DNA from 3 places in the Proteus sp. CA142267 genome. Region 1 is predicted to be linked to each of the others. Evidence: predicted binding sites of a transcription regulator. Region 1 holds the regulator's gene; each other region holds the start of a gene.
What was found. The regulator PurR, encoded in region 1, represses purine synthesis genes. The targets are predictions, from matches to a motif close to CANGCAAACGTTTGCNTG.
Positions count from the first base shown of each region.

Region 1 (10,700 bases):
ATATATATTTGCTTATCCAACTATCTACATTCACTTTATCGCGGTTAGAGCCAATGGTGTGCAATAAAAACAGACCTTCTTCCTTTAAATTACGACGAACCACATCAAAATAAGTAGCATAATTTTTGGGCCCTACGTGCTCAAACATACCCACTGAAACTATGCGATCAAACTTTTCATGTAAATCGCGATAATCTTCTAAAATAATATTTACATCAAGTCCTTGGCATCGAGCTTGTGCCAGTTTTTGCTGTTCAACAGAAATGGTGACTCCCGTTACAGAAACACCAAAATGTTTGGCTGCATAGCCTGCAAGCCCACCCCAACCACAACCAATGTCTAATAAGGTCATTCCCGGTTTTAAATCTAATTTTCGGCAAATTAAATCTAATTTATGTTCTTGAGCTTGAGTTAAATTATCTGCGTTTTTCCAGTAACCACAGGAATATTGCATATTAGGATCAAGCATGGCTGTAAATAAATCATTACCAAGATCGTAATGCTCTTTACCTACCATCCATGCGCGTTTTTGAGTTTGCAAATTAAAAAGGCGGGCTGTCGCAATCTTGACAATATCACGTAGATTTTGTGGGAGCTTATTTTCAAGACCAGCACGTAAAACTTTATGAAAGAATATATCCAGTCGCTCACAATCCCACCAACCATCCATATAGCTTTCACCGAGACCTAATGAGCCTTGTTGCAATACTCTTTTATAAAAATTTTGATTATGAACCTGAATATCATAAGGTTCTGAACCATTAACTCGAATATCAGCGTGAGTTAGTAGCTCTGTAGCAATCCTTTCGTAAGGATCATTGGAGGTCTTTCGGCCTTCTTCTACACAAGATGTACTCATATACTCTCCGGCGTAAACTAAGCGGGTTTTGAGACATAAACTAAGAAAGGGTGTGTGCAGATTGACAGTATTAAAATGGTATCGTGTTCAATATGGGTTGAACGAATAGAATTAATAAGACAACTAATCTGACATAATCAGCTAATAATCTGTTTAAGGCCTCAAAATCCGAAAGAAAAATAGATAAAACGCTATTACAGCGTATGGACAAGTATAGAGACGTAGAATATTTTTCTCTAGAAAAGAAAAAGGCTATTTTTTATAAAATAGCCTTTTTAAGATAATTCTTAAAAGAATGAGTGCGATTATTCTGCGGTTTGAACTGTGTGTTTGGTAACAGATTTATTACGCTGAATAAAGTAGCCAACTGCCATTGGAATTGCTGTTAACGCCATAATTGCTGTGGTGTTAATCAGAGGTTGTTGGCTAATAAATGCAGATACGATAAAACTTGCTAAGCTACAAAGACCCAATTGAAGCGCATTTTGTAACGCAGCTGCTTTACCACTAATTTCAGGATAAGCAGATAGAGCATTAGATACTGCAATTGGATAAGATGCACCATTCATTGCAGCCATAATACAGAACGGAATTAAAATAGTTGTCAATGTTGGTTCCGTAAATTTAGCAACAAGGTATAACGCAGTCATACTGACAGCATAACCAATTAATAACAGTGGTAGCAGTGTTTTACCTGTCATTTTTGACAGTAAAATACGACAACCATAACCACCGACCATAAAGGCAATAGTTTGTGGAATATAACTTAAACCGATATCCTGTGGAGAGTAGCCCATCTTTTCAAGAATGATTGGTGAGCCAGCTAACCAAGCAAAGAAACCTGCACTACAAGAAGCGTAAACTAATACGTTACCTGTGTAGAGAGGAGATTTTAGTAAAGTTATAAATGATGCAGAAGATTGGTTTGCATCTGTAACTGATTTTTGTTTAATGTTTTTTAGCATTAGTGTCGGTAACATAAGAACTAACGTTACGGCCATTAACAGCATAAAAATCATACGCCAGCCACCGTGATTTAATAACGATGCACCGATTAAAGGCGCAAGTGCTGGTGATAATGCAACCAGTGGCATAATTAAAGCAAAAACGTGTTGGGCGCGAGATTCATCAAAACGGTCGATGACAAGAGCTTGCCAAATAACAGCAGCAGAGCAGACGCCGAAAGCTTGTAGGAAGCGCATAGCAAGTAAGCCAGTTGCACTTTCAACCCATAGCATACCAAGGCAGCCTAAAGAGAAAAGACTTAAACCAATAAGAAGAATAGGTTTACGACCGACTTTGTCAGAAAGTGGTCCCCAAAGTAACTGAGCAACAGCAAAGCCAAATAAAAAGATACTTAAGCTATTACTAATAGCACCTTCGCTGATAGAGAGCTCACGTTGCATCATACCAAATGCAGGTAAGTACATATCAATAGCTAAGTAACCTAGCATACTCAAACCAGCTAGGTACACCATAAAGCTCATAGGTGTTTTTGATTGTGTGGATGTTTTAGAATTCATTTTATTTTCTATGCTATGTGATGTAGAACATTTTATGTATTGTAACTAAGACCTATTTTACTTGTGAAACGGGAATATTTGGTTAATGCTGTGAAAAATTTTCAAAGGAATAAACTCTATGTGGTCAGAATACTCTTTAGAAGTTGTTGATGCAGTCGCAAGAACAGGAAGTTTTAGCTCAGCTGCTCAAGAATTGCACAGAGTGCCATCCGCCGTTAGTTACACTGTTCGGCAATTAGAGGAATGGCTTGCCGTTCCTCTGTTTGAGCGCCGTCATCGTGATGTAGAATTAACCGACGCAGGTAAAATTTTCATCAAAGAAGCACGATCTGTTATCAAAAAAATGAATGACACTCGGCATCTTTGTCAACAAGTTTCTAATGGATGGCGCGGTCAATTTAGTATAGCAGTTGATGGCATTGTTAAACCTGAAAGAACACAACAACTTATTCTCGATTTCTACCGCCATTTTCCAGATATAGAACTGTATGTCTACCCTGAAGTATTTAATGGCGTATGGGACTCCTTAGTTAATGGTCGTGTTGATTTAGCCATTGGTGCAACAAGAGCCTCACCAATCGGTGAACGTTATAGTTTTAGAGATATGGGATTTATGCCTTGGCGCTGCGTTTGCCATGTTGATCACCCTTTAGCGAAAGCACCGCATCCATTAACGGATGATGAAATGCGACCTTATCCAAGTTTATGCTTAGAGGATACCTCACGCAGCTTACCAAAACGTGACACTTGGGCACTCAATAATCAGCGTAGAATGGTTGTTCCGACATGGGATATGGGGCTTGAGTGCTTGTTAGCGGGATTATGCGTTGGAATGGTGCCTTGGCATCGTGCTGAGCCTTTAATTGAACAAGGTAAGTTGGTAACTTTACAACTGGCACAACCATTGCCAGACAGCCCATGCTGCCTGACGTGGGTCGATAAAAGTGAATCACCCGCTTTGACATGGTTGTTAGATTATCTTGGAGATAGCCAAACCTTAAATGAGGAATGGCTTCGCTAGAAATCCGATAGCTAAATAAATATGAATTAGCGACGATAGTCGATAAAAGGACCGTCAGCAACTGAACGTCGCTCAACTAATCGTGGATGAACTTCGATTGTTTGAGCGTCTTCGCGTTTATTGACGATACGATCAAGCAGCATCGATAATGCCATTTGACCTAGACGTTCTTTTGGCTGGTGGACGGTTGTTAGTGCAGGTGTAAAATAGCGTGCATTACGAATATTGTCATAGCCAACAATAGAAATATCTAAAGGAACACGCAGGCCAAGTTCATCCGCAGCACAAATTGCCCCCATCGCCATCACATCACCACCACAAAAGACAGCAGTCGGTCGATGTTTTTGGTTTAGCATTTGGTACATGGCTTTATAGCCAGATTCTGGTTCAAAGTCGCCTTGTACAATCCATTCGTCTTTGACAGTTATTTTGGCTTCTTCCATGGCTTTTAAGAAACCTTGTAAGCGACCACCACCTGTATTACGTTCTAATGGGCCTGGGATAATACCAATATCACGATGACCTCGCTCAATAAGGTAACGACCTGCAATATAACCACCATGGAAAGCGTTATCGATAATGGTATCTGTAAAGTCGCCACGCGCTTTACCCCAATCCATGACAACCATTGGAATATTACGATAGCCTTCTAAAAGAGTAAGAAGGTGATCGGGATATTCAGAACACATGACTAATAATCCATCAACACGTTTTTGTGCCAGCATCGCTAAATAGGCTTTTTGTTTATCAAGGTTATTATGTGAATTACATAAAATCAGTGTGTAGCCTTTGCTATAACAACTATTTTCAACAGCTTCAATCACTTCAGCAAAGTAAGGAGCTTCACTGGACGTGGCTAACAGGCCAATAGATTTGGTGTGATTGACTTTTAAACTACGCGCAACGGCACTAGGCGAATAATTTAACTCTTTTATAGCGGCCCAAACTGCTGCCCGTGTGTTCTCAGCAACAAAACGTGTTTTGTTGATCACATGAGAAACAGTCGTGGTTGATACGCCTGCGCGTTTTGCCACGTCTTTTATTGTTGCCATGGTGTGGAAAACTCCTGACCTTCATTGGTCTCTTTTATCTAATTTTATGGTTTAACTGCCAGTATAGTCATACATAGGGCAAACACTGGCAATAATTTAGCGATTAGCTGTGAATTTTGTATGATCTAGCTCAAAAGTGAAAGTATTAATCAATGTTATAAATTGTGCACTGGTCGCTATTTTAGCAAATTTTGATATGTGATAATAATTAACCATGACAAGGTTATGGTTAAAAAAGTGTATTATAATCATTTTGAGGGAGAAATAGATGGATACGGATCTGAAATTTGGTTTGAGTACAGCAGTAGCAGCGCTTGTTATGATTGTTTTATTTTCGACTATGTTGTTCTAATCACTGCTTTATAGAATATCCGATCAATTTAAATAATAGATTATCGAATATCTGAATATAACAAAGGGCTCAAGGCCCTTTGTTATTTTGTCACCAAAAATGAATCTCAATCACTCACCTTTGATTATTAAGCTCAATTAAGCAAGGTTAGCTTCAACAAATGACCAGTTAACCAGTGCCCAGAACTCTTCTAAATATTTAACGCGCGCATTGCGGTAGTCGATGTAGTAAGCATGTTCCCATACGTCTACTGTTAACAGTGGTTTGTCTGCCCCTGAAACTGGAGTTGCAGCATTAGAGGTGTTAACAATTGCAACTGAACCGTCAGCTTTTTTAACTAACCAAGTCCAACCTGAACCGAAGTTCTTAGCTGCAGCATCATTAAATTGCTTTTTGAACTCTTCAAAAGAGCCAAATGCTTTGTTGATAGCATCAGCAATTTTACCTGTTGGTGTACCACCTGCATTTGGTGCTAAGCAGTTCCAGTAGAAAGTGTGGTTCCATACTTGAGCAGCATTATTAAAGATACCGCCATCAGTAGATTTGATGATTTCTTCTAAAGATTTGCTTTCTAAATCAGTACCTTTAACCAGATTATTTAAATTGGTTACATAAGTCTGGTGGTGTTTGCCGTAGTGATATTCTAAAGTTTCTTTAGAGATGTGTGGCTCAAGAGCATCTAACGCATAAGGTAATTTTGGTAATTCGAAAGACATTGCGTACTCCTTTAAACTATCTATTTCGGGTTTTGTGCCTGAAATCATTCAATCAAAATCATTTGAATTGATAGAATGAGGCAAATGAATCACTAAGTTGTTACTATTTTGCTAATTATTTTAACAAAAATCTGCTGAAATAACAGCTAAATATCTTTTATCTATAGTTATAAGCCATATAGATTAATTATATTAATAAGAGTATATCCGTCTTGCCTGTACGTAAAGTAGCAAAAGTGCATTTGTAAGAAGAGATGTAAAAATGAAGGGGAGTATGAATTTTATTCTATTTATGTGATTTAATGAAATTTGTATATTTATTGTAGCAACCGTATTTTATATTGAAATTATACAAATAGAGTGTAGGAGTTAAAATGAGTTATAATATTGCACTATTTGATTTTCCCATTCCGAATGATTTTGAAAAGGCGTGTAAATACTTCGAAAAATATGAAGATGAAGATATTCAGGAATTAAGCCCGTCAATGTTGTTTTTTTATCAAGAAATTTCTCATCTATATCCGTGCCTTTGCGAATTACCTGATGATGACATAGATGATAGTGTGTGGTGTGATGGGCCTTTAATTAATAACTTTATGACTAAAATCCCAGTTATTGGTTTTGTTTACTCTAAAGTAGATGAGGCTCTTCCTGTAGTTATTAAATTAGCAAATAAAATGGGAATTTCAGTCCTTGATTGGCAGCAAGGAACGGTATTTAATGCTAAACAATAAAAATGATATTTAAGATGATATAAGGATTGATTTAAATTTTCCGACAATAGTTTAAGTTTTTTCAAGGGAGTGATAAAAGTATGCATGGAAGTATTATTTTTAAGTCTTTTTCTATAAAAAGTTTAGTTCAGTGTCTATTTCTGCTTATTTTTTGTAGCGTACTAAATGGCTGTAGCATGTTCTATGGTATTGCATGCAGTACCAGTATTTTATTTACACCGTCAGAATCACAAGAAAAAATCTATATGCCAGAAGCTGTTGTTAATCAAGATTATGATCAACAGATTGAAATTGGTGTATTTTCTGGTTTAGCTCCATATTATATTGTGGAAAGTCCTGAATGGGTTACTGTGACATTTATGGTAAAAAATAAAGATGGGGTGTGGCTTTCTCTTATTACACATGAAAATTGGCAAAAGCATGTCATGCATCAAGAAGAGCGCCCTATCATTTTTGCTCGTTTACAAGGAACAGCACCTAAAAGTGGCAATGCACGGATAAAAATAAAAGCCACAGTAGGGCGTACTATGTGTGGCACAACGGAGCCTGTTTTTGCTTTACAAGTCAAAGTGAGAAAAGAATAAAGCTATCCGTGATACTTAAATATTATTATTTTAATTAGGTGAAGATTATCTAATAAGACTCACCCATTTTATTTTATCTCTAAATACTCTAATTTACTAAAATCTAACATTATTATAAATGTTAGATTTTAGTGTTACTTGTTTGTATAGAATAATTTAACGGAATATAATTTTCAACTCACGAGCTTATCCTGTAATAAGCGTATACATCATTTTCACAACAACTAAGAATAGGAATAATGCAAATATTTGGCGAACTCTAGGAATTGGTAGGCGATAAGCAACTTTTACACCGACAGGTGCGAAGAGTATGCTGGTAATGCTTATTCCGATAAAGGCAGGTAAATAGATAAAGCCGAAGTAATAGTCGTCAATATTTGTTTGATTCCAACCATAGATAATACCCATGATTGTGCCTATAGAAGCAATGATGACGCCAATCATTGAAGAGGTTGCAATACATTTACGTGTATTAAATCCCCAGTGACTTAAAAGAGGAATGGTGATAGTACCACCAGCGATACCGATAAAACTGGATATAAAACCAATTAAAGAACCACCACTTGTTAACGCTGGTTTTGAAACAATAGGATCTTTCACATTTTCAATGCGTTCCGCTTCTTTCTTTTTAGTTAATAAACCATAGATGGTATATACCATGAAAATACAGAACACGATTTGTAATATCGTGTTTGACATTTTTTGTACCAGAAATGTCCCCACAAGCATACCAATGATAGTGCCGAGAGATAATAGAGGGAATTGCTGCCATAAAATGGCTTTATGTTTGTTATGGGAATACGCTGAAGATGCTGTGGAAAATATAATGACAGAGAATGAGGTAGATAAGGCAATTTTCATTACCATATCTGTTGGGATAGCTTGTTGACTGACTACATACATAACCACCGGAACAATGATTGCACCGCCTCCTATGCCAAGTAGTCCAGCAAAAAAGCCAGTGATACATCCCACTAAAAGAAACAGTAAAATCATGTCCATAGTTAATACTCATCAGGGTTTATAACAAACCCATTTATATACATTATATCCTTTTAAGAAGGTAGCGTTTTATCTTAATGTATAGATTATGAAATTTAATGTGTTTATTTTGATATGAAAAGTGTTATTTCTTCTCTTGTTACCTCTTTAATATTAAAGAATATATAGCTAAATATAATTCAAATAAAGAAAAATATTAAATATTTAATCTTGAATTTTATAATAAATTCTATTTTTAAACTACAGGATAAAAATAATAATATTAATTCCATAGGTAAAATAAATCGAAATATGACTATCTTGTTTTTATTTATTTATTTATTTATTTATGTAAGTCTAGGGTGGAAAGATTTTTCTTATTTAAAATAAGATAACGAAAAGTTATATTACTATTTTTATGATCTATACTGTCAGATCGAAATATTAAGCGATTTAGAAAGGGTCATACATTTATCCATAATGTTGGCAAGGGCGTTGTTTTATTTAATTAAAATAGATTTTTATCTTATTGGATTTATATTTTATCTATCTTTTTTTGACTTTATAAAGGAATTTGTATGAAGAAGACGGTGTTATTACTATCTATGATCACATTATTATCAGGGTGTAAAATAAACGAGGCTATTCGTTCAGTTAATAGTGCTGTAAACCAAATCGTTCCATCAATGGAATCTCCAGTAACTGAAGCGACTTATGCGGGAATATGTAAGGATTTTAGTGATAATGAGATTGCAGCGAAGAAAAAATGGAGAGGGAAGTGGGTTATTTTAGAAGGAAGAGTGACCACTATCGCAAGTTTAGAAGAAGTTGTCAGATACGACCTCTATAAACCAACACCACCTAAAGTTGTTGCTATTTCATTTAATAATAAAGTCAGTGCTTCATATACTTTAAAACCAAGTGAAGAAGATAATGTTCTTAAAATTAAGAAAGGACAAACTGCAAAAATAAAAGGTGAAATAAGCGATATTACTGATGCACTGGGTTGTTTGATCCTTTTAGAGAACGGAACCATACAGTAATAAGTCATTTAAATTGATCCAATCGATTCGTGCATTGACGATTTTCTTAATTGAAATACTCTCAGCCTCTTAATTGAGGCTTTTTATTTCTCCTAACATTTTAGTTAGTGATTGTGTCGGTAATAAGAGATGAAATAATAATATAAAACACACTCATAAACATCTGTAACGTATTGATTTATTTTTTATGTTTTATTGTGTATTTTCTCATCAATAGTACTGTGGTTTAGTACCAATCTGTTGTTTTATATCGATAATTAAACTTATATAGAGGTTTCTAATATAAAGTGGTATTCTTCTTTCATGTTTTCCCCTATAAAGCATATCGAATATAAAAGGCTGTAAGGACTTACAAATGACGACTATTGAAAAAATTGAACGCCAGATCAACGAAAACCCAATTATTTTATACATGAAAGGTTCACCAAAGTTACCAAGTTGTGGTTTTTCTGCTCAGGCAGTTCAAGCTATCTCTGCTTGTGGTGAGCGTTTTGCGTATGTTGATATCCTGCAAAACCCAGATATTCGTGCAGAATTACCAAAATATGCACACTGGCCAACCTTCCCACAATTATGGGTAGATGGTGAATTAGTCGGTGGATGTGACATTATTTTAGAAATGTATCAGCGCGGTGAGTTACAGAAGTTATTAAAAGAGACTGCTGATAAATATCGTGGTGAAGAAGAAGCACAGTAATTAATTTTTTATCGTTTCGGTATTGGAACGTATAAAAATAGTGAGATCTTCAATAAAAAAACCAGTTCATCATTGAACTGGTTTTTTTCTGTTATTCATAAATGTACCAGAGACACCATGACTTTAAGGTGTTGGTAATGGCCATCCACCAAGCTTTTTCCAGCGGTTAACTAATTCACAAAAAAGTAATGATGTGCGATTTGTATCGTATAACGCGCCATGCGCTAATTTGCTATCAAAGGGAATACCAGCAGTGATGCAGGCTTTGGCCAAAATTGTCTGCCCTAATACCAATCCACTTAAAGCTGCTGTATCAAAGGTGGCAAATGGGTGAAAAGGATTGCGTTTTAATCCAGCTCGCTCAGCTGCAGCCATTACAAAGCTGTGATCAAAAGTTGCATTGTGAGCCACAATAATGGCGCGATTACAATCTGCATCCTTCATTCCTTTACGTACCATTTTAAAAATGGCATGAAAGGCTTCATATTCACTGACTGCACCACGTAAAGGATTGGTTGGATCAATGCCTGTAAATTCTAAGGCTGCAGGTTCTAGATTAGCCCCTTCAAAGGGTTCAATATGAAAATGTAAGGTGTTGTCAGGTTTTAGCCAACCTTGTTCATCCATTTTTAATGTAATAGCGGCGATTTCAAGTAAACCGTCTGTTTTCGCATTAAATCCACCTGTTTCAACATCGATGACAACAGGGTAGTAACCCCGAAAACGGTTACAAAGCTTATTGGGATTATTTATATCAGGCATTAAATTGTACTTATCCGACAAAAAATAGAGTATCGGAAATTGATAATCAGTAAGGCCAGAAAGATAAGCATGTTATCTTTCTGGTTTTAATAAAAATTAGTTACCTAGAGCGTGACTTGCACTTTTGTTTTCGATGAGCTCGATTTTGTATCCATCAGGATCTTCAACAAAAGCAATAATTGTTGAGCCGCCTTTTACTGGGCCTGCATCACGGGTAACATTACCGCCAGCTTGGCGAATGGCTTCGCAGGTTGCAGCAACATCATCAACACCTAATGCTACATGCCCAAAAGCAGTTCCCATTTCGTAGCTGTTTACACCCCAGTTATAGGTTAATTCGATAACCGCACCGGTGCTTTCATCACCATAACCAACA
Region 1 is NZ_QPMG01000004.1:80,895-91,594, reverse strand. It holds gene cfa (cyclopropane fatty acyl phospholipid synthase) at 1-859, opposite strand, end outside; gene punC (purine nucleoside transporter PunC) at 1,165-2,382, opposite strand; gene punR (DNA-binding transcriptional activator PunR) at 2,501-3,403, shown strand; gene purR (HTH-type transcriptional repressor PurR) at 3,430-4,455, opposite strand; gene sodB (superoxide dismutase [Fe]) at 4,945-5,523, opposite strand; gene C0T34_RS09070 (hypothetical protein) at 5,898-6,257, shown strand; gene C0T34_RS09065 (hypothetical protein) at 6,338-6,841, shown strand; gene C0T34_RS09060 (sulfite exporter TauE/SafE family protein) at 7,028-7,843, opposite strand; gene C0T34_RS09055 (hypothetical protein) at 8,401-8,865, shown strand; gene C0T34_RS09050 (Grx4 family monothiol glutaredoxin) at 9,221-9,562, shown strand; gene rnt (ribonuclease T) at 9,686-10,324, opposite strand; gene gloA (lactoylglutathione lyase) at 10,421-10,700, opposite strand, start outside.

Region 2 (10,700 bases), on a different contig from region 1:
TGGCACGACTAACTTCATTAAACGTCTTCCACACTTCTCTGTTTCTATTGCTGTACGCATTAAAGGCCGTACTGAAGTGGCTGTTGTTTACGACCCTATGCGTAACGAATTATTCTCAGCCGTTCGTGGTCAAGGCGCACAATTAAATGGTTATCGTCTACGTGGCTCTAACGCTCGCGATTTAGACGGTGCTGTTCTTGCGACTGGTTTCCCATTCAAAAGCAAACAACATTCAGCCGCTTACATGAATATGTTAGGCAAACTGTTTGTACCTTGTGCTGATTTCCGTCGCACAGGTTCAGCAGCATTAGATTTAGCTTATGTTGCTGCAGGCCGTGTTGATGGTTTCTTTGAGATTGGCTTAAAACCTTGGGATTTCTTAGGTGGCGAATTAATCGCTCGTGAAGCCGGTGCTATCGTTTCTGACTTTACTGGTAATCATGGCTACCTACAAACAGGTAATATTGTGGCAGGTAACCCGCGCGTTGTCAGAGCATTATTAGCTGAAATTCGTAGTGAATTAACAGACGCATTAAAACGTTAATTTCGTTGATACGAATAAAAAATATAAGAGAAAAAGACCATAATATTATGGTCTTTTTTATTGCCTACTGATTTATCGTTAATAGTGCATTTACTGATAATTGGCTAATTTCTTGAGCTATTTTATCTAATAATTGCGATGTCATTTCTTGTTTATCAATACGTAATAAAAATGCTTTTCTCGCGATCACAAACCCAAGTATTTGCCCAATAACTGCATGAGCACGAATAGTAGTAGTTAATGTATCACTCTTTTTATCGATTAATTCGATGAGATGAGATAGCCGTAAATGAAAAGGCTCAATTAAGTTATGATAAATCAACTCATAATTTTCAGTCGGTTCCAATTGCTCACGTAAAATCAACTGACTGTAATAATGACGTTCAGGTGCTAATAAAGCACGCGTTAATCCCGTGACTAATAAAGGGATCAGAGAAGCAAGTAATTCACGATCTAACTTATTTCTTTTAATAAAAACTGAAGCTTATTATCAAATTGGTCAAAATGAATTTCTGACGCTAATTCTGTCGCAATATATTGAATAACGGCGGTATAAACGCCTAGTTTTCCACCAAAATGATAAGGAATTGCTGATTGATTAACACCAGCATCCTGCGCAAGTTGTCTCGTTCTCAACCCACTAATTCCGTGTAGTGCAAAAAGCTTAATACCTTCTTGTACTAACTTTTCTTGAGTCTGTTCTGTACTTATTGCGGTTTTACTGGTGTTTTTCATTATTTATTAACTATTTATTATTAGGCTTATAAATCAGCCCGCATTAATTGTGTTGAGTTTGAATTTAACTCAATCCCTTTACTTTTACCAACTACAACCGTACCACCTAAGTTACATAAGTGATGACCAAAGCCACAGTTAGGCTCAAACGCAAACGTCATACCTTCTTGTAACACAAGCTCTCGACCCGGATTTGGTAATCGTTCAATTTGTTTATAACGACTCGCCAATGGTAATGATTCGATACCCGGAGCAGTATCAAAGCCAATAGGTCCATAATTGAGCAATATTACGCCCTGTTTTTCCTACAACAAGATTGTCTTCATCAATCCACTGCAAATCACCACGTAGTTTTGCCTGCATATGATCGGCGATCATCATTAAAAGATCTGCAATATCAAAGGACATTACAGATCTTAATTTTTATGAAATAGAGGAATTAGGTATTTTGAGGTTGTACTCTTGGTCTAATAAACATTGCAGGGATCGTTAATGCAGCCATTAACCAGAAGATCAGCGATTCTTGATTAGGAAGTTTTTCATACAGCCAACCAGAGACAATAGTCATGATCGCAATACTTCCGCCCATCGCTAAAGCCGAATACACCGCTTGTAGACGAATAATTTCGTGCTCTTGACGTGCGCTAATGAAGCGCATTGCCGCTAAATGGCACACCGTAAACGTACCACTATGTAAGATTTGAACAACAATAAGCGCGGGTAATGCGGTAAAACTCCCCATTAATCCCCAACGTAGAAGCCCAGCAAAAGCAGAAAGTAAGAGTAGATTTCTTGCGCTCCAACGACGGAATAAACGATGGCTCAACATAAAAACAACCACCTCTGAAACCACACCTAATGACCAAAGATAGCCGATTGTTGCGGTGTCATACCCTGCTTTTTCCCAATAAAGTGCACTAAAACCATAATAAGCGGCGTGCGCACCTTGCAGTAAAGAGACACACAACAGAAAACGCCAAACTGGCCCATCTGAAATGAGTTTCATAAAGGATACATTGCTGTGTTCTGCTTTTTTTACTTTACCCTGTGGCATAACTTTAGGACGGAGCATAGATGTTAGGAATAGTGCAAAAGTACTAGCAATCAATCCATAAAGAATAATGGGATGCCCAAAAACATCAATTAAAACACCTAGCAATGATGAGCTAATAATAAAAGCAATTGAGCCCCAAACGCGGATTTTCCCATAGTCAAAAGGAAACTGTTTTTGCCACGTTCCAGCTAGAGAATCCCCTAAAGGTACCATCGGTGAAAAGAAAACGTTAAATCCTGTCATCACAAAGAATAACCATGCCCAATGGCTACCCATCATAAATGCAACAGTAAAAAGTAATGAGAGAAAAGCAAACAATCTCAATGCAGTGATAAGTTTTGACGGATCCTTTACCGCAGGCGTTAAAATTAGGCTACCAACAAAACGTGCGGTTAAACCTACACCTAATAACAGACCTATCATTGCAGGATCGACGCCCTCTCCTTTTAGCCATATGGACCAAAAGGGTAAAAAGATGCCGTATGAAAAGAAATAGGTAAAATAATCTAAGGCAAGCCACAATGTTGATGGAATAACCATCCAATCCCCCATTTTTAAGATGCAAAAAAACCCGCCAAGAACAAGTTCTCGAAGCGGGCTTGTACAACGGGTTTTATTATATCGTTACAAACTTATGCGTAAACTGGAAATTTAGCGCAGATATCCAAGACTTTTTGTTTCACTTTCTCAATGTTCGCTTCATCATTGATATTATCAAGGACATCACACATCCAACCGGCTAATTCACGAGCTTCCGCTTCTTTAAAACCACGACGTGTAATTGCTGGAGAACCGATACGAACACCAGAAGTTACAAATGGGCTACGTGGATCATTTGGTACGCTGTTTTTGTTAACAGTGATATTTGCACGACCCAGTGCAGCATCTGCATCTTTACCTGTAATATCTTTATCAACTAAATCTAATAAAAACAGGTGGTTTTCAGTTCCGCCAGACACTACTTTATAACCGCGATCTAAGAAAACTTCTACCATTGCTTTCGAGTTTTTAGCAACTTGTTGCTGATAAACTTTAAATTCTGGCTCCATAGCTTCTTTTAATGCGACCGCTTTACCTGCAATAACATGCATTAAAGGGCCACCTTGAGAGCCTGGGAATACAGCAGAGTTCAGTTTTTTATAAAACTCTTCATCGCCACCTTTAGCAAGGATAAGACCACCGCGTGGACCTGCTAAGGTTTTATGGGTTGTTGTTGTAACAACATGTGCATGAGGAACAGGGTTAGGATAAACACCTGCTGCAACCATACCTGCAACGTGTGCCATATCAACAAATAAGAATGCACCAATGCTGTCTGCGATTTCGCGCATTTTAGCCCAGTCAACCAGACCAGAATAAGCAGAGAATCCGCCAATGATCATTTTTGGTTGATGTTTTTTAGCTTGAATAGCGATATCTTCGTAATCAATTTTACCTGATTCATCAATACCATAAGGTACGATGTTATACAGTTTACCAGAGAAGTTAACTGGTGAACCATGAGTTAAGTGACCGCCTTGTGCTAGGTTCATACCTAAAACAGTATCACCTGGTTTTAATAATGCCATATAGACAGCGGCATTCGCTTGAGAGCCTGAGTGAGGCTGTACGTTAGCGTAATCTGCACCAAATAATGCTTTAGCACGATCGATAGCCAGTTGCTCTACAACATCCACATACTCACAACCACCGTAGTAACGTTTACCCGGATAGCCTTCAGCATATTTATTTGTCAGCTGAGATCCCTGCGCCTGCATAACACGAGGGCTGGTATAGTTTTCAGAAGCAATAAGTTCGATGTGCTCTTCTTGACGAGTCACTTCACCTTCCATTGCATTCCATAATTCTGGATCGTAATCAGCAATATTCATTTCACGTTTTAACATTCACATCTCCTGACTCAGCTAACTTCACTAAAGACAAACTCCCATGCGGGAGAAAGAATGGCATACAGTGTAAACTCTTTTTCTTCATTGAGATAGCCCCTAATGAAAAAATACGCAATCGATTGCTATCCAACTATAACAGCACATTATTACTTTTTAACAACCTCATTTTATCCTGTACTTATTCCCCTTTTTGAGGCACATCTCGCCTTATTTTGCAAACACCCCGCATCATTCTCTAAGAATTGAGATTTTTTGTTAAAAAATAAAAACAGAGATTTACAAAATAATCAAAAAGAGATAAGTTGCATATAAAATACAATTTATAAAAATTCACAATAAACTGAAAATTTTTCAGGAGCAATTATGTTAGATGCACAAACTATCGCGACAATTAAATCGACAATCCCTCTCATTGCTAAAACAGGCCCTGCATTAACTGCCCACTTTTATGACAGAATGTTCTCTCGCCATCCAGAATTAAAAGATATTTTCACCATGAGCCATCAAAGCAGTGGTGCACAACGCGAAGCCTTATTTAATGCGATATGCGCTTATGCGACGAACATTGAAAACTTAGCCATCATATTGCCTGCCGTGGAGAAAATTGCGCAAAAACATGTCAGTTTAAATATTCTTCCTGAGCACTATCCCATCGTCGGTGAAAATTTATTAGCAACAATTGATGAGATGTTTAATCCTGGGCAAGAAGTATTAGATGCTTGGGGTGCCGCTTATCAAGTATTGGCAGATGTCTTTATCAATCGTGAAGAACAAATTTATCAGCAAAAAGAACAAACAAACGGGGGCTGGAGAGGATTACGGAACTTTAAAGTTAAACATAAAATAAAACAAAGCGATGTCATTACTAGTTTTGAATTAGAGCCTGAAGATGGACTTGCTGTTACTCCTTATCAAGCGGGCCAATATTTAAGCCTTTATATCCGTAATGAGCGCCTTGAAAATCAAGAAATACGTCAATATTCATTAACTCAATCCTCAAATAATAAAACCTATCGCATTGCAGTAAAACGCGAAGAGAAAGGTATTTTATCGAATTTTCTTCATGACCATATTCAAGAAGGTGATACTTTACAAGTTGCCGCACCAGGGGGCGATTTCTATTTAGATATATCACCAACAACACCAGTAACCTTAATTTCAGCAGGTGTGGGTTTAACACCAATGTTGTCTATGTTGCACACGCTTTCAGCTCATCAAGCTAATATTAATTGGTTACATGCGGCTGAGCATGGTGGTGTCCATGCATTTAAAGATGAAGTTAATCAAGTTGGCAATCAACTTTCACACTATCAACAAGCGATATGGTATCGCACGCCACGCACTGAAGATGTACAAAATAAAGATTATCAATTCGAAGGCTTAATGACATTAAAACAAGTTGAAGATTGGCTAACTATTCCCGATATGCATTTCTATTTTTGTGGTCCATTACCTTTTATGCAATCTGTTGCTAAACAACTTATTGAACTAGGTATTAATAGTGAAAAACTTCATTATGAATGTTTTGGTCCTCATACTGTTATTACACAAGACTTACAATAAAAATACCTTCATTAACGTTCAATTTTAAATTGAATAAAAAAAGCGCTGGTTATATTTATCAGCGCTTTTCTTGGTTATTTCACTGCCTTTTTATGGTCGATATTTATTTTCAATCGCAGCAGGAATAACATGATCTTTAGCAGAAAAACCGTACCAAATAACACTAATTAAACAGAGCGTATAACCAAATAATTCACTGCCCTCTTCCACCATATTTTTAACGGCCCGGTTATAATCTTCACCCAATAATTTATACCAAAGTATTCCCATGCCAAATAGACGAGAGAACAGTAAAATACATAACAGGCCAGCAACTAATATCCCATGGCTAGGATGAGTAATAAAGTGGATTAAGCCTTTCAACGTTCTCTTGCCTTCTCTAATTGCGATAGCAATACAAATAAATGTTACCGTTAGAGCAAACCAAACCCAAGAGCCGTGTGCAATCTGATCAAAAACACCATCTAACTCACGAATTAAAATACACAAGAAAAAGCCCATAATAAGTGTGAACGCTCCCCGTTGTTCACTGTTTTGACATGCTTTAATAAAAAAGAATAAGCAAATAATGGCGACGATGATTTCTTGGCCTAATTCAGTTACTGACGTTTCAGAAATACCATTATCAAGAACCAAAATATCAAGAAAAATAAATCCCGTAGTGATGACGATTAACACTGCTGCACATAAAAATAAAGCGAAACGCTTTAATAAATAATTAAACACTATTTTGCCCGTACCTTAATAATTTTTTAATATGATGATAATAACTTTCCTTAAAAGTTATTGAATAACATTTTGTGCCTTAAAGTTCATAAAAAATAGTAAAATAAATTGTTCAGCATCTTCAATAGACTTGTATAAGATATAAATAGCATTATAGGCAAAACATTAAAAAATAAATTATGCGCAAGAAAAAGAAAAAGCCCGATATTTTGATTAAAAATATCGGGCTTTAATAAAAATGAATAATATAAATATTTAGCTTAAGTTTAATTAATATATAGCTTAACTAAATAGCCTCTTCATCTTGTTCGCCAGTGCGAATACGAATAACACGACTCACATCGAAGACAAAAATCTTACCATCACCAATTTTACCTGTTTGTGCCGTTGTCATAATTGTATCTACACAAGTTTCAACAATTTCATCAGAGACAACAATTTCAATCTTCACTTTAGGTAAAAAGTCGACCATGTATTCAGCACCGCGGTAAAGCTCAGTATGCCCTTTTTGGCGACCAAAGCCTTTCACTTCTGTTACAGTCATTCCCGTGATACCCACTTCGCCGAGTGCTTCTCTTACATCATCTAATTTAAACGGCTTAATTATCGCTTCAATTTTTTTCATCGTATTATCCTGCTATTACCAGTTGTGGCGACCAAAACCGCTTGTAATTGGGTATCTGCGATCTTTACCAAAATTACGACTTGTAATACGTGGCCCAACAGGGGCTTGACGTCGCTTGTATTCATTAATATCGACTAATTTTATCACTTTACGGACTGTCGCTTCATCAAATCCAGCCGCAACTAAATCAGATACTGATTTATCTTGCTCAACATAACCCTCAAGGATCGCATCCAAAATATCATAAGGAGGCAAATTATCTTGGTCTGTTTGTCCCGGTGCAAGTTCTGCTGATGGCGGTCTATCAATAACACGCTGAGGAATAGCAGGCGAAAGCGTATTACGATATTTAGAAAGCTCAAAAACCAATGTTTTAGGCACATCTTTTAGTACATCAAAACCACCAGCCATATCACCATACAATGTGGAATAACCCACAGCTGATTCACTTTTATTGCTTGTAGTTAACACTAAACGGCGACGTTTATTTGACATTGCCATTAAAATAACAGCGCGACAACGTGCTTGTAGATTTTCTTCTGTAGTATCTGCGGCAGTACCTTTAAATATAGGTGCAAGCTGCGCCATAAAAGCATCAAACATGGGTTCAATAGAAACCGTATCAAACTCAACACCTAATAAATCGGCTTGTTCTTTAGCGTCATGAATACTCATTTCTGATGTATAACGAAATGGCATCATAACAGCCTGAACACTCTCTTTGCCTAAGGCATCAGCTGCGATAGCAACGGTTAATCCAGAGTCAATACCACCAGATAACCCTAGAATTGCCCCTTTAAAACCGTTCTTAGTGACGTAATCACGCGTTGCAAGCACTAATGCTTGATAAACTTGCGCTAAAGGTGAAAGTTCCGGAGCAGGATCTGCCATTGGAATAATGTTTAATTCGTCGAATTCAACAATAGCAGTCTGTTCATCAAATGCAGCTAAACGATGTGTAATAGTACCCCGTTCATCAAATACTTTTGAACAACCATCAAATACCAACTCATCCTGACCACCAATTTGGTTAAGATAAATCACTGGAAGGTGTGTTCTTTGGCAATGTTCCTTAATTAGCTGTGTACGAACATGCGGTTTTTCACGATTATAAGGTGAAGCATTAATAGATAGAACGAGATCGGCACCCGCTTGTTTTAATGCATCAATAGGTTCATTGATCCAGATATCTTCACAAATTAACAAACCTAGGTGATAACCTTTAAACGGTACCACACAACGCTCATTTCCTTGTTGGAAATAACGCTTCTCATCAAACACACCATAATTAGGTAATTGCTGTTTGAAATAACGCGCTTGTAATTCACCTTTATAGAAAAATGAAAGTGCGTTATAAATTTTGCCGTTTTGCCACCAAGGATGTCCAACAACAATCGCTATTTTTTTGCTTGCTTGTTCTAAACGCGTAAGTTGTGTTTCACAACGCTGTTGGAAATCAGGACGAAATAGCAGATCTTCAGGAGAGTAACCGCATAAAGCTAACTCAGAAAATATGACCAGATCGGCCTCTTCTTGTGCTTTAACGGTAGATAACATGCGTTCGCAGTTACCTTCAATATCACCAACAACCCAATTAAGTTGAGCCATGGCGAGTTTTAGTTTACGACTCATAAAAATTAGTCTCTCCGCTATCTTCCGCATAAAAAGAAAGTTAGTTTAAAAATATATTCGTTATCTGAAAAGGTTATTCTTTAAAATCATTCGCATCTAGCTCATGACGAGATAACAATTTATAAAACTCAGTTCGATTGCGCCCAGCCATACGTGCGGCTTGAGTCACATTGCCTTTTGTCATTTGCAAAAGCTTTCTCAAATAGGTCATTTCAAAATGTCCTCTTGCTTCTGCAAATGTGGGTAGCGCCGTATTTTCACCTTGTAAGGCCTGTGTTACAAGCGCTTCACTAATCACAGGGGCTGTTGTTAACGCAACACATTGCTCAATAACGTTAACCAATTGACGCACATTACCCGGCCAGCTTGCTGTCATTAAGCATTTCATCGCATCAGTTGAAAAGCTTCGCACAAAAGGTTTATGGCGTTTAGCAGACTCTCTCAATAAGTGATTAGCAAGAATAGGAATATCTTCAGCTCTCTCACTTAATGTTGGAATACGTAAATTAACCACATTTAAACGATAGAACAGATCTTCACGAAATTCATTACGCTCCATCGCTTTAGGTAAATCACGATGCGTTGCAGAAAGGATACGTACATCAATATCAATATCGCGATTACTACCTAATGGACGAACTTTTCGCTCTTGTAAAACACGCAATAATTTAACTTGCAATGCCATTGGCATGTCGCCAATTTCATCTAAAAATAGTGTGCCACCTTCAGCTGCCTGAAATAATCCTTCACGACTACTCACAGCTCCTGTAAAAGCACCTTTCGCATGACCAAATAGTTCAGATTCTAAAAGTTGCTCAGGTAAGGCACCACAGTTAATGGCAATAAAAGGTTTTTTCGCCCTAGGGCTTGCGCGATGAATGGCTTGAGCAAGGACTTCTTTACCCGTACCACTTTGACCATTAATAAGCACGCTGACATCTGATTGAGCTACTAACTTTGCTTGCTCTAATAAACGTAGCATTTGCGGGCTACGCGTCACGATATCTTTTGACCACTCTTCATCTGAAACAATAGTTACAAGTTCCAGCGCTTCATCAATCGCTTTATAAAGTGCATCTCTATCAACGGGTTTAGTTAAGAAGCTAAATACACCTTGCTGCGTTGCAGCCACGGCATCAGGAATAGAGCCATGAGCTGTAAGAATGATCACTGGCATGCCAGGCTGTTGGCGTTGTATCTCAGCAAATAGCGCCATACCGTCCATTTCATCCATTCGGAGATCACTGATAACAAGGTCTATTTTTTCTTTTAAGAGAAGTTTTAGTGCTTCTTGTCCACTTTCAGCGGTGAAGATATGAAAACCTTCACTTGTTAATCGCATACCAAGTAACTTTAATAACCCAGGATCGTCATCGACAAGTAAAAGATTTGCTGATTTATGGCCAGCCATGCACATTCTCCTTATTTAGATCCTGCTTCAGTCGGTTTTGAGCTTTGTATGTCAGTGTTAGTTTTGACTGGCTCTGGTTTTATTGCCTCGGGTTTCGTAGATTCTGGTTTTGAAGGCTCTGGTTTAACCGCTGTTACAGAAGGTTGTTTTTCCTCACCCTTTGGATTCTCTGTTATCGATTGCGTCGAAACGGGTTTTTCAGCCGATTTTTCAACAATTGGTTTTTCAATAATAGTTTTTTCGGTAACAGGTTTCTCGGTAACAGGTTTCTCTGCATTCACTTTTTCTGTTTCCGCAGATGCTGCTGTTGCGCTTTCCGCTAAATCTTCATTTTGCGATAGCGAATCAACAGAGCCACTCTGTTTTCTATTCGATAACTGCCGTTCAATTTGGGTAAGGCTTTCAAGCTTTTTCAGTGTGACACTTAGTTCATGCTGTAACGCATTATTCTCTTTTCTTAACGCATCAATTTTATTATCTGTTTCTGTGGTTAAACGACGATAACGATTCTTTTCTTCCGC
Region 2 is NZ_QPMG01000001.1:856,613-867,312, forward strand. It holds gene suhB (inositol-1-monophosphatase) at 1-544, shown strand, start outside; gene C0T34_RS18290 (CerR family C-terminal domain-containing protein) at 609-908, opposite strand; gene C0T34_RS18295 (TetR family transcriptional regulator) at 998-1,279, opposite strand; partial or broken gene C0T34_RS04035 (aminopeptidase P family protein) at 1,306-1,563, opposite strand; gene C0T34_RS18100 (hypothetical protein) at 1,538-1,687, opposite strand; gene C0T34_RS04040 (3-phenylpropionate MFS transporter) at 1,719-2,873, opposite strand; gene glyA (serine hydroxymethyltransferase) at 2,966-4,219, opposite strand; gene hmpA (NO-inducible flavohemoprotein) at 4,586-5,785, shown strand; gene C0T34_RS04055 (hypothetical protein) at 5,876-6,514, opposite strand; gene glnB (nitrogen regulatory protein P-II) at 6,798-7,136, opposite strand; gene C0T34_RS04065 (NAD+ synthase) at 7,152-8,768, opposite strand; gene glrR (two-component system response regulator GlrR) at 8,842-10,179, opposite strand; gene qseG (two-component system QseEF-associated lipoprotein QseG) at 10,191-10,700, opposite strand, start outside.
Region 2: the regulator PurR is predicted to act here: its motif matches at 4,331-4,348, upstream of glyA (serine hydroxymethyltransferase).

Region 3 (10,700 bases), on a different contig from region 1:
CTGTTGCATGATGTTATCGAAGATACACCTGCAACCTTCCAAGATATCGAAAGCCTCTTTGGTAGTACGGTAGCCGATCTTGTTGAAGGGGTGTCTAAACTTGATAAATTGAAGTTTAGAGATAAAAAAGAGGCTCAGGCTGAAAACTTCCGTAAGATGATTATGGCGATGGTAAAAGATATCCGCGTCATTTTGATCAAACTGGCAGACCGAACTCACAATATGCGCACACTGGGATCATTACGCCCAGATAAACGTCGCCGTATTGCTCGCGAAACACTCGAAATTTACAGTCCTCTCGCACACCGTTTAGGTATACATCATATCAAAACAGAGCTTGAAGAGCTGGGTTTCGAGGCGCTACATCCTAATCGCTATCGTGTAATCAAAGAAGTCGTTAAAGCAGCTCGGGGCAACCGTAAAGAGATGATTAATAAAATCCTCTCTGAAATTGAGGGACGCCTGACAGAAGCACATATCGAATGCAAAGTTAACGGTCGTGAAAAACACCTTTACTCTATCTATCGGAAAATGTTGTTAAAAGAGCAACGTTTTCACTCAATTATGGATATTTACGCCTTTCGCGTGATCGTGAAAGAAGTCGATACCTGTTATCGCGTTTTAGGTCAAATGCACAGCCTTTATAAACCGCGTCCTGGTCGAGTTAAAGACTATATTGCAATTCCAAAAGCCAACGGCTATCAATCTCTTCATACTTCACTTATTGGCCCTCATGGGGTGCCTGTTGAGGTGCAAATTCGTACTGAAGATATGGATCAAATGGCAGAAATGGGGGTTGCTGCACATTGGGCTTATAAAGAGCAAGGTGAGCAACCAGGCACAACAGCACAAGTTAGAGCTCAACGCTGGATGCAAAGTTTACTTGAATTGCAGCAAAGTGCAGGTAGCTCATTTGAATTTATTGAGAACGTAAAATCAGATCTCTTTCCTGATGAAATCTACGTTTTCACGCCAGAAGGTCGCATTGTTGAATTGCCAACAGGTGCTACTCCTGTCGATTTTGCTTATGCTGTACACACTGATATCGGTCATGCCTGTGTGGGTGCAAGGGTTGATAGACAACCTTACCCACTTTCACAATCGCTACGCACCGGACAAACGGTTGAAATTATTACCGCTCCAGGTGCAAGACCCAATGCGGCTTGGCTAAACTTTGTCGTCAGTTCAAGAGCTCGCTCTAAAATCCGACAACTGCTGAAAAACTTAAAACGTGAAGACTCTATTAATTTAGGTCGTCGTTTACTCAATCACGCATTAGGTGAGCACAAGCTTGCTGATATTTCAGCTGAAAATATTGAGCGCGAGTTGAAGCGTATGAAACTTCATTCAATCGACGACTTAATGGCTGAAATTGGTTTAGGTAATACCATGAGCGTTGTTGTTGCACGTAATTTATTGATTGATAGTCAAAATCAAGATGAAAACGCACAAACAGAAACAACCAATAATGAAACACCTAAACTCCCAATTAAAGGCGCTGATGGCGTATTAATCTCCTTCGCTAAATGTTGCCGCCCTATTCCGGGTGATCCTATCGTTGCACATATTAGCCCAGGTAAAGGTTTGGTTATTCACCATGAATCTTGTCGTAATATTCGTGGTTACCAAAAAGAGCCTGAAAAATTCATGCCTGTCGAGTGGGATAAAGAGATCAACAGCGATTTCATTACTGAAATTAAAGTCGATATGATCAACCACCAAGGCGCTTTAGCAAACTTAACCGCAGCTATTAACGATGCTAACTCAAGTATTCAAAGCATGAATACAGAAGAGAAAGATGGTCGCGTGTATTGTGCTTTTATTCGCTTAACTGCGAAAGACAGAATTCAATTAGCCAATATCATGCGTAAACTTCGCATCATGCCAGACGTTCTGCGCGTTAGCCGTAATAAAAACTAGTCATGAATTCAATTCGATATGCCCGCATCTGCCAAATGATGGCGATGCGGCAACCTGATCTTACCGTTTGCCTTGAAGAAGTGCATAAATCCCATAATGTTGCAGCCGTTATAAGAACGGCTGATGCTGTGGGCATTCCTAAAATTCATGCTATTTGGCCTGAAGAAAAAATGCGGATGTTAGTTTCCCCCGCAGCAGGAAGTAATAGCTGGGTCAATGTAGAAACTCATCCTACTATCACAGAAGCAGTTAACGCCTTTCGTGCCCAAGGTATGCAAGTTCTTGCGACTCACCTCTCAGATAAAGCGGTTGATTTTCGTGAGATTGATTACACTCGCCCAACTTGTATTATTATGGGACAAGAAAAAACGGGTATCTCACAAGATGCTATCGCGCTTGCAGATCAAGATATTATTGTACCAATGATGGGAATGGTACAATCCCTGAATGTTTCTGTCGCCAGTGCACTAATTTTATATGAAGCACAACGCCAACGTCAGGCTGCGGGTATGTATAATCGAACGGAGAGCACCTTAACAGAAGAAGAACAACAAATTCTTCTCTTTGAAGGCGGATATCCGGTATTGGCAGAAGTTTCTCGTCGTAAAGGACTGCCTCGCCCTTATATTAATGGCAGCGGTGAAATTGAAGCACCGGAGTCATGGTGGGCGGAAATGCAAATGACACAAAAACAACTTAGGAAATTAAAAAAGACGGAGTATTGATCCCATGAAAGGAAAACTGCTTGATGCAATCCCCTTAACCACTCTTCACGGCGTAGGTGCAAGTCAGGCAGACAAGCTGGCAAAAATAGGGCTTGTGACTATTGAGGATTTGTTACTCCACCTTCCTTTGCGTTATGAAGATCAAACGCACCTTTATGCTATCAGTGATCTCCTTCCCGGTATTCCTGCCACTGTTTCTGGCGAAATCTTAAGAACTGAAGTCAGTTTTGGTCGGCGTAAAATGATGACCTGCCAAATTTCTGACGGCTCTGGAATTTTAACACTTCGCTTTTTTAACTTTACAGCGGCGATGAAAAATAACCTTGCTCAAGGTAAACAGGTCACAGCTTATGGCGAAGTTAAACGAGGAAGTCGGGGCCCTGAAATTATTCACCCTGAATATAAAATCAAAGTTGCAGGCTCTGAAGTTAAACTGCAAGAAACACTCACTCCCATCTATTCAACGACAGAAGGCTTACGCCAAACATCATTACGTAAATTAATAGAACAAGCATTAGAATTACTTGATACCTGCGCTATTAACGAATTATTACCTGAGCAATTTATTCACGGTTTACCCCCATTAGCCACAGCATTACGTACACTGCATAATCCGCCTCCTGATATCGCTTTTGCTGAACTTGAGAAAGGACAGCATCCTGCGCAAAAAAGGCTAATTATTGAAGAATTGCTGGCTCACAATCTAGGTATGCTCAATGCAAGAGCTGGTGCACAATCTTATCGTGCAGAGCCATTGTTTATGCCAAATACATCAACGTTACGTCAGCAATTTCTCGCCTCTCTCCCCTTTACCCCGACTAATGCACAACAACGTGTCGTCAATGAGATAGAAACAGATTTAGAAAAAGACTATCCAATGATGCGATTGATCCAAGGAGATGTAGGCTCAGGTAAAACGCTAGTTGCCGCATTAAGTGCGTTACGTGCTATTGCTAATGGTAAGCAAGTGGCTTTAATGGCACCAACAGAATTGTTAGCAGAGCAACATGCATTAACCTTTAGAAAATGGTTTGAGCCTTTTGGTATCCAAGTAGGTTGGCTAGCAGGAAAACAGAAAGGGAAAGCCCGCGAAACACAGCAAAATGCCATTGCAAATGGTGAAGTATCGATCATTATTGGAACACATGCGATTTTCCAAGAACAAGTTAAATTTCACTCTCTAGCCTTAGTGATTATTGATGAACAACACCGTTTTGGTGTGCATCAACGCCTTGCCTTATGGAAAAAAGGTGAAGAACAAGGCTTTCACCCTCATCAATTGGTGATGACAGCAACGCCTATCCCACGAACATTAGCGATGACCGCTTATGCTGATATGGACACCTCTATCATCGATGAATTACCGCCGGGGCGTACACCTGTTACTACTGTCGCTATCCCTGATACTCGCCGTAATGACATTATTGAACGCATCAGACTAGCTTGCACAGAAGAAAACCGACAAGCCTATTGGGTATGCACCTTAATTGAAGATTCTGAAGTACTTGAAGCGCAAGCAGCCCAAGTTATCTATGATGAACTTATAATAGCACTCCCTGAAATTAAAGTAGGATTGGTACATGGGCGAATGAAGCCCGCAGAGAAACAAGCTGTAATGGCGGCATTTAAAGAAAATGAGCTCCAACTTTTAGTTGCAACAACAGTGATTGAAGTTGGCGTTGATGTACCTAATGCAAGTTTGATGATCATTGATAACCCAGAACGGCTAGGGCTAGCACAATTACACCAATTACGTGGACGTGTAGGTCGAGGTGCTATCGCCTCTCATTGTGTCTTATTGTATAAAACGCCACTCACTCAAACAGCACGTTTGCGATTGCAGGTATTAAGGGATAGCAATGATGGTTTTGTCATTGCACAAAAAGATCTCGAAATTCGTGGCCCCGGTGAGCTTTTAGGTACTAAACAAACAGGTAATGCACAATTTAAGGTCGCTGATTTATTACGTGACCAAGGACTTGTTCCTGAAGTACAACGCATCGCGCGTTACCTACATCAGCACTATCCTAAGCATTCTCAAGCCTTAATCGAACGCTGGCTACCTGCCAAGACACAATATAGCCAAGCTTAAGATTGCTCAGTTGCATGGCTTAGCGTGCGTTTAAACTCACTTTAAGTTGATTTCGAAATATTAATACGTTAAGTACTCCACAGAAAAACACCTCAATGTCGATATTCAACATTGAGGTGCTCTTTAACGTTTTTGACGCTATTTTAATTTATAGTAGCCAAACTACCCTGCAACTATAGGCGTAAAAAACGGTAGCATCAGATACAGTTTAATCACTATTGCATTCACAATATCAATGAAGAATGCACCGACCATAGGTACAACTAAGAACGCAAGATGAGACGGTCCAAAACGGTCTGTTACAGCTTGCATATTCGCAATCGCAGTTGGTGTAGCACCTAAACCAAAACCACAGTGACCTGCTGCTAAAATCGCAGCATCGTAGTTTTTACCCATGACACGGAAAGTCACAAAAATTGCATACAGTGCCATTACACCAGCTTGAACACCAAGGATAACCAGCATTGGGATCGCCAGTGACGCAAGCTCCCATAATTTCAAGCTCATTAATGCCATTGCTAAGAATAACGATAAACTCACGTTACCTAAGACTGATACCGCTCTATCAAAAACTCGGTAGAATCCAAGCATTGAAAGACTATTACTTAAAATAACACCAATAAACAGAACACACACAAAGGTCGGTAGTGAGAATGCCGTACCTTCTAGCAGTTGAGAAAGGAACGTACCTGCCATTAAACAGATAGAGATCATCGCAATAGTTTCTAATAAAACCATTGAAGTGATCATTCGGCCTGTTGTCGGCTTCTCAAACGCAGTTGGCATTTCATGGTCGTCGGCGCCTAATCCCGGCGTTGGGATATTTTTAATTAAGTAGCGAGCTACAGGACCACCAATCAAACCACCTAAAACTAAACCAAAAGTAGCACAAGCCATCGCTACTTCAGACGCGCTCATAAAACCATAGTTTTCGACAAAGGTTTTACCCCAAGCCGCACCTGTACCATGACCACCCGATAATGTAATCGAGCCAGCCAGTAATCCCATTAATGGATCAAGGCCTAACATTTTTGCTAATGCAATACCGACTGTGTTTTGTACTAACAACAATCCAACAACAACAAAGATGAAAATAAAAAGCGCTTTTCCTCCCGCTTTTAAACTCGCGAGGTTTGCGTTTAAACCAATTGTTGCAAAGAAGGCCAGCATTAATGGATCTTTAAGTGAGAGATCAAAACTCACTTCCCAGTCCATAAAAGATTTGAATGCTAATAGAAGAACTGCAACAAGTAGCCCACCTGCAACAGGTTCCGGGATCGTATATCGTTCTAAAAAAGGAACAGATTTCACTAACTTACGCCCGATCAAGAGAACCAAAGTGGCCGCAACCAGCGTGCCATAAACATCAAGATGATACATTTATGTACCCCGTCTTATTTGTTAATTTTATATAAAAATACTACGACGCTAAGTTCATCCATAAACAACGCCAAAAGCAGGTATCCCCGATTAGAAAAAAAAATGGAGACAAACACAAGTTAAAACATATAAAAATGTGAGCACCTCTTATGCATTTTGATAACATCATTTTTACGCAAACGATTGCTTTTGTGGCGTAGATCATTAAAATACCGTTTTTGTCGAATAAGAAATTCACACCATGGTTACTTCAGAAAATCAAAATTTGCCTAAAAATAGTGACGTTTCAATTAAAAAAAATAGCGAACTTCTTTTTGCTTTAGAAGAGAAACCGCCATTACCACAAACACTTTTTGCTGCTTGCCAGCATCTTTTAGCTATGTTTGTCGCGGTTATTACACCCGCGATCCTCATTTGCCAAGCATTAGGATTACCTGCACACGATACCCAACGCATTATCAGCATGTCTTTATTTGCATCAGGCATTGCCTCTCTTATTCAAATTCGAGCTTGGGGACCGATAGGTTCAGGATTGTTATCAATTCAAGGAACAAGCTTTAACTTTGTTGCTCCACTCATTATGGGGGGATTAGCACTTAAAAATGGTGGTGCAGATATTCCGACAATGATGGCAGCCCTTTTTGGTACTCTAATGGTTGCCTCATTAACCGAGATCATTCTTTCTCGTGTACTTCACTTGGCAAGACGTATCATTACACCGTTAGTTTCAGGTGTCGTGGTGATGATAATCGGCCTCTCTTTAATTCAAGTTGGATTAACCTCTATTGGTGGTGGTTATGCAGCCATCGAGAATAATACCTTTGGTTCACCACAAAACTTGTTATTAGCAGGCTCTGTTCTTATCGTTATTATTTTACTTAATCGACAAAAAAATCCTTACTTACGAGTAGCTTCTTTAGTTATTGCAATGGCTGTGGGTTATGTTCTTGCTTGGGCTTTAGATATGTTACCCACACCCGCAGAACATCAAGAAACACCGCTGATGACGATCCCTGAGCCATTTTATTATGGCCTATCATTTGATTGGCATTTACTTATTCCTTTAATGCTGGTGTTTATGATCACTTCGCTAGAAACCATTGGTGATATCACGGCAACTTCTGATGTTTCAGAGCAGCCCGTTAGTGGTCCTTTGTATATGAAGCGCATTAAAGGGGGCGTATTAGCTAATGGAATTAACTCCATGGTTTCAGCATTTTTCAACACCTTCCCAAACTCTTGTTTTGGCCAAAATAATGGTGTGATCCAATTAACGGGTGTTGCTAGTCGCTACGTAGGTTATGTTGTTGCAGCAATGCTTGTTATCTTGGGTTTATTTCCATTCGTTGCTGAATTTGTACAAAGAATTCCTGAGCCAGTATTAGGCGGAGCCACATTAGTGATGTTTGGTACGATAGCTGCGTCTGGCGTACGTATTGTTTCTAAAGAAGCATTAAACCGCCGAGCCATCATGATCCTTGCTATTTCACTGGCGGTAGGGTTAGGCGTTTCGCAACAGCCTCAAATATTACAGTTTGCCCCTGATTGGCTAAAAACATTGCTGTCATCAGGTATTGCTGCAGGGGGTTTAACGGCCATTATTTTAAATCTGATTTTCCCACCAGAAAAATAATTATTAATTAGCAATAAACGAGTAAAGCGCTATTTTTTATTATGAAAATAGCGCTTTATTTATCATCTTTAGGCCAATGGTATTTTTATAAAAGTATGATCCTTTGAGTTACGGTAAATCTTTATTTCAATACTGAAAATCAAAGGAAAATAAAATGACTACACCATTGAGCCCAATTAAAAATCCTGCACTCGAATACTTAAAAAGTCATCCATCTACTCAAGATTTTCATATACAAACTGTTGGGCAATTTTTTACTTATCTCAAAGATTCTATTCTTTCATTATTTAATAGTGATCATAAATTTACTTATTTAGGAAATAAGTCTGTTGCTGAATTCAATTTAGAGCATATTAAAAAAGACTTAGGTACGTTTTTAACTAATCCATATCTTATAAGTAAGCCTACAGTAGATGCTCTTAAATATTCATTTAATTACTTACAGAATCAATCTTACATTACTCCTAATCTTCACGATATTTACCGTTCTGAAAGTCTTGAACCTAATGATTTGATTTCTCAGTTAATTAACTACAGTAACAAACTTCATCAGCAAAAATTAAGTACAACAGAAGCACAACATGCTCAGTTGGTTATGAAAATACTAGGGGAAGTAAACAGTCATTTAAAACAATTACCCAATACGGAAAATCTGACATCCAGAATATCTAGCATCCTTAATAACTAAGTGAAATCTCTTTGATTTATCCGATGAATACTTGAGCATCGCCTAGTTTTCAGGCATAACTGTATAATGTTTTGATGGAGTATAAAACAGGAGAAGGGTTATGCGCTGGCTGATGAAAAGTTTGGTATCTCTGATACTTATCGTTATTTTATTTATTATTATAATTTACGCTTTTATTCAAACTCAGTGGGGCGCGCAGAAAACCAGTGAATGGCTGACACAATACACTGACTATGATATTCGCTTCTCAGGTATTGAGCATGATCTTATGCAACCCGAGCAAGTCATTGTTCATGATCTCCTCGTTAATCCTAAACAAGATAAAGCCACTGTATCGGCAAAATCAGCACAAATTCGATTTAATTGGCAATTTTTTACCACGCCTTCTCATCTGCAAAAAATTACATTAGAAAATGGCAATATTGAGTTCGCAGACAAAACACCTTCAATACCCTTAAGTGCCGATATCTTACAATTTAAAAATATGGCACTAAACAGTAAAAAAAATAATTTTTCTTTTGATGCCAAGAAAGTAACAGGTGGTATTACGCCATGGTTCCCAACATCAACCGATTTGATAGGAGCGGGTCATTTCCAATTTTCTATTGCTAATGGCATGATAAATAATAATGAATTCAGTAATTTTATTATCTCTGGGCAATATCAGCCAAATAGTATTCAAATAGAGAGATTAGGTACTCGTCTACTTAATGGCTCACTATCTTTAAGTGGGCAATATCAAGATAATCAATGGAAATTTGATGATGTTTATATGAATGGTTTGCGCTGGCAATCCTCGCAAACCTTTAACGAATTAATTCAGTCTCTCTCTGAATACCCTCATATTAATATAAGATCACTTAATATTGTTGATTTTACTGCTGAAGGAAAACAGTGGGCAGTCAGTGGATTTGATGGGCAATTTTCTCAGTTTAGTTGGGACAACGTGCTTTCATTTACAACTGGTGAATTCAATACAAATGATGTTGTTTTTCAAGATGAACACTTCACTGATCTTATCGCAAAACTCAACCAGCAGAACAATCAACTCAATCTAGATAGCCTCAGCCTACGCTACGAGAAAGGCTTAATTAAGCTTGCTGGTCATTGGAATAAAGACAACAAAACCATCACGATCCAAGACGCCACATTATCGGGTCTTTTATATACGCTACCTGAAAATTGGCTCACTTTTTTAACTAAACCAATAGATGATAAGAGTAATATTCAAAATATCACTATCGAACAGTTATCTATCAATCAATCCATTTTGATTGATATCACGCCAGAATTTCCATTCCAATTCACTAACTTAACAGGGAAATTGCAAAATTTAGTGATTGCAAGAGAAGGTGAATGGGGATTATGGCAAGGCTCAGCGGTATTTAATGCTGATAGTGGTACATTAAATCGTATTGAATTACGTCGCCCTGATTTAAAAATTGTCACTCAACAAGACAACGCTATCGTTGAGCAATATTCAGCATTTATTGGTGATGGCATTGTTCGAGGCTCAGCCGGTTTAGTACAATCTAACCAACAGCGCCAATTTTCACTTATTGCTAATGGACTAAATGTACCTTTATCAATACCTTACACATTAGGTTTCAAAACAACCTACTCTGACGAAGTAGGCCAATTCACACTAAAACTGAAAGGTGATTTACGTTCAAGCCCAGTGGAATCAACACTTAATGGTACATTAACTGGAAGTAAAGGTGAGCAACAAATACTCAACTCAGTGATACAAAATGGCGAAATAATTAATCACCTATAATATTGATCTTTCGCAGGGGCACGGATTGCTCCCTTTATAAAAAGCGTTACAATGCGCTATTGCCTTTTTCTTTATTGTGGAGTTTTCATGTCTGACGAAGATTTTTCCCCTGAAAAAATATCTTTAAATGCGTTTCAACAATCTCCTTTAACTGCACTTGAAGATACCAGCACACTGCTTGTGTGTGATGACAACAAAACTCCGTTGTTCTATTGCCTTTCTAAAGAAGACTACGATTCATTGATTGAGCGAGTTATGGATGCTGAACTTGCAGCGATCGTACTTGAACGTCGGCAAAATAAATTAGATGAACTTGATTTAGACTAATTTTATCGATGTATAATTTGTCTTAAATAGAACAAACAAAAAACACCCTTTCAGGTGTTTTTTTGTTTTTATCGCGTCATTCAAAAATAAACTTAGCGTTTTTTCTTTTTACGACCAGGCTGAACAAAACGCTTACGGGAATTATTTTCCGTTTCTTT
Region 3 is NZ_QPMG01000009.1:103,736-114,435, reverse strand. It holds gene spoT (bifunctional GTP diphosphokinase/guanosine-3',5'-bis pyrophosphate 3'-pyrophosphohydrolase) at 1-1,920, shown strand, start outside; gene trmH (tRNA (guanosine(18)-2'-O)-methyltransferase TrmH) at 1,923-2,645, shown strand; gene recG (ATP-dependent DNA helicase RecG) at 2,650-4,737, shown strand; gene gltS (sodium/glutamate symporter) at 4,900-6,117, opposite strand; gene C0T34_RS14475 (uracil-xanthine permease family protein) at 6,359-7,750, shown strand; gene C0T34_RS14470 (hypothetical protein) at 7,905-8,438, shown strand; gene C0T34_RS14465 (AsmA family protein) at 8,539-10,215, shown strand; gene C0T34_RS14460 (hypothetical protein) at 10,303-10,542, shown strand; gene rluF (23S rRNA pseudouridine(2604) synthase RluF) at 10,635-10,700, opposite strand, start outside.
Region 3: the regulator PurR is predicted to act here: its motif matches at 6,290-6,307, upstream of gltS (sodium/glutamate symporter).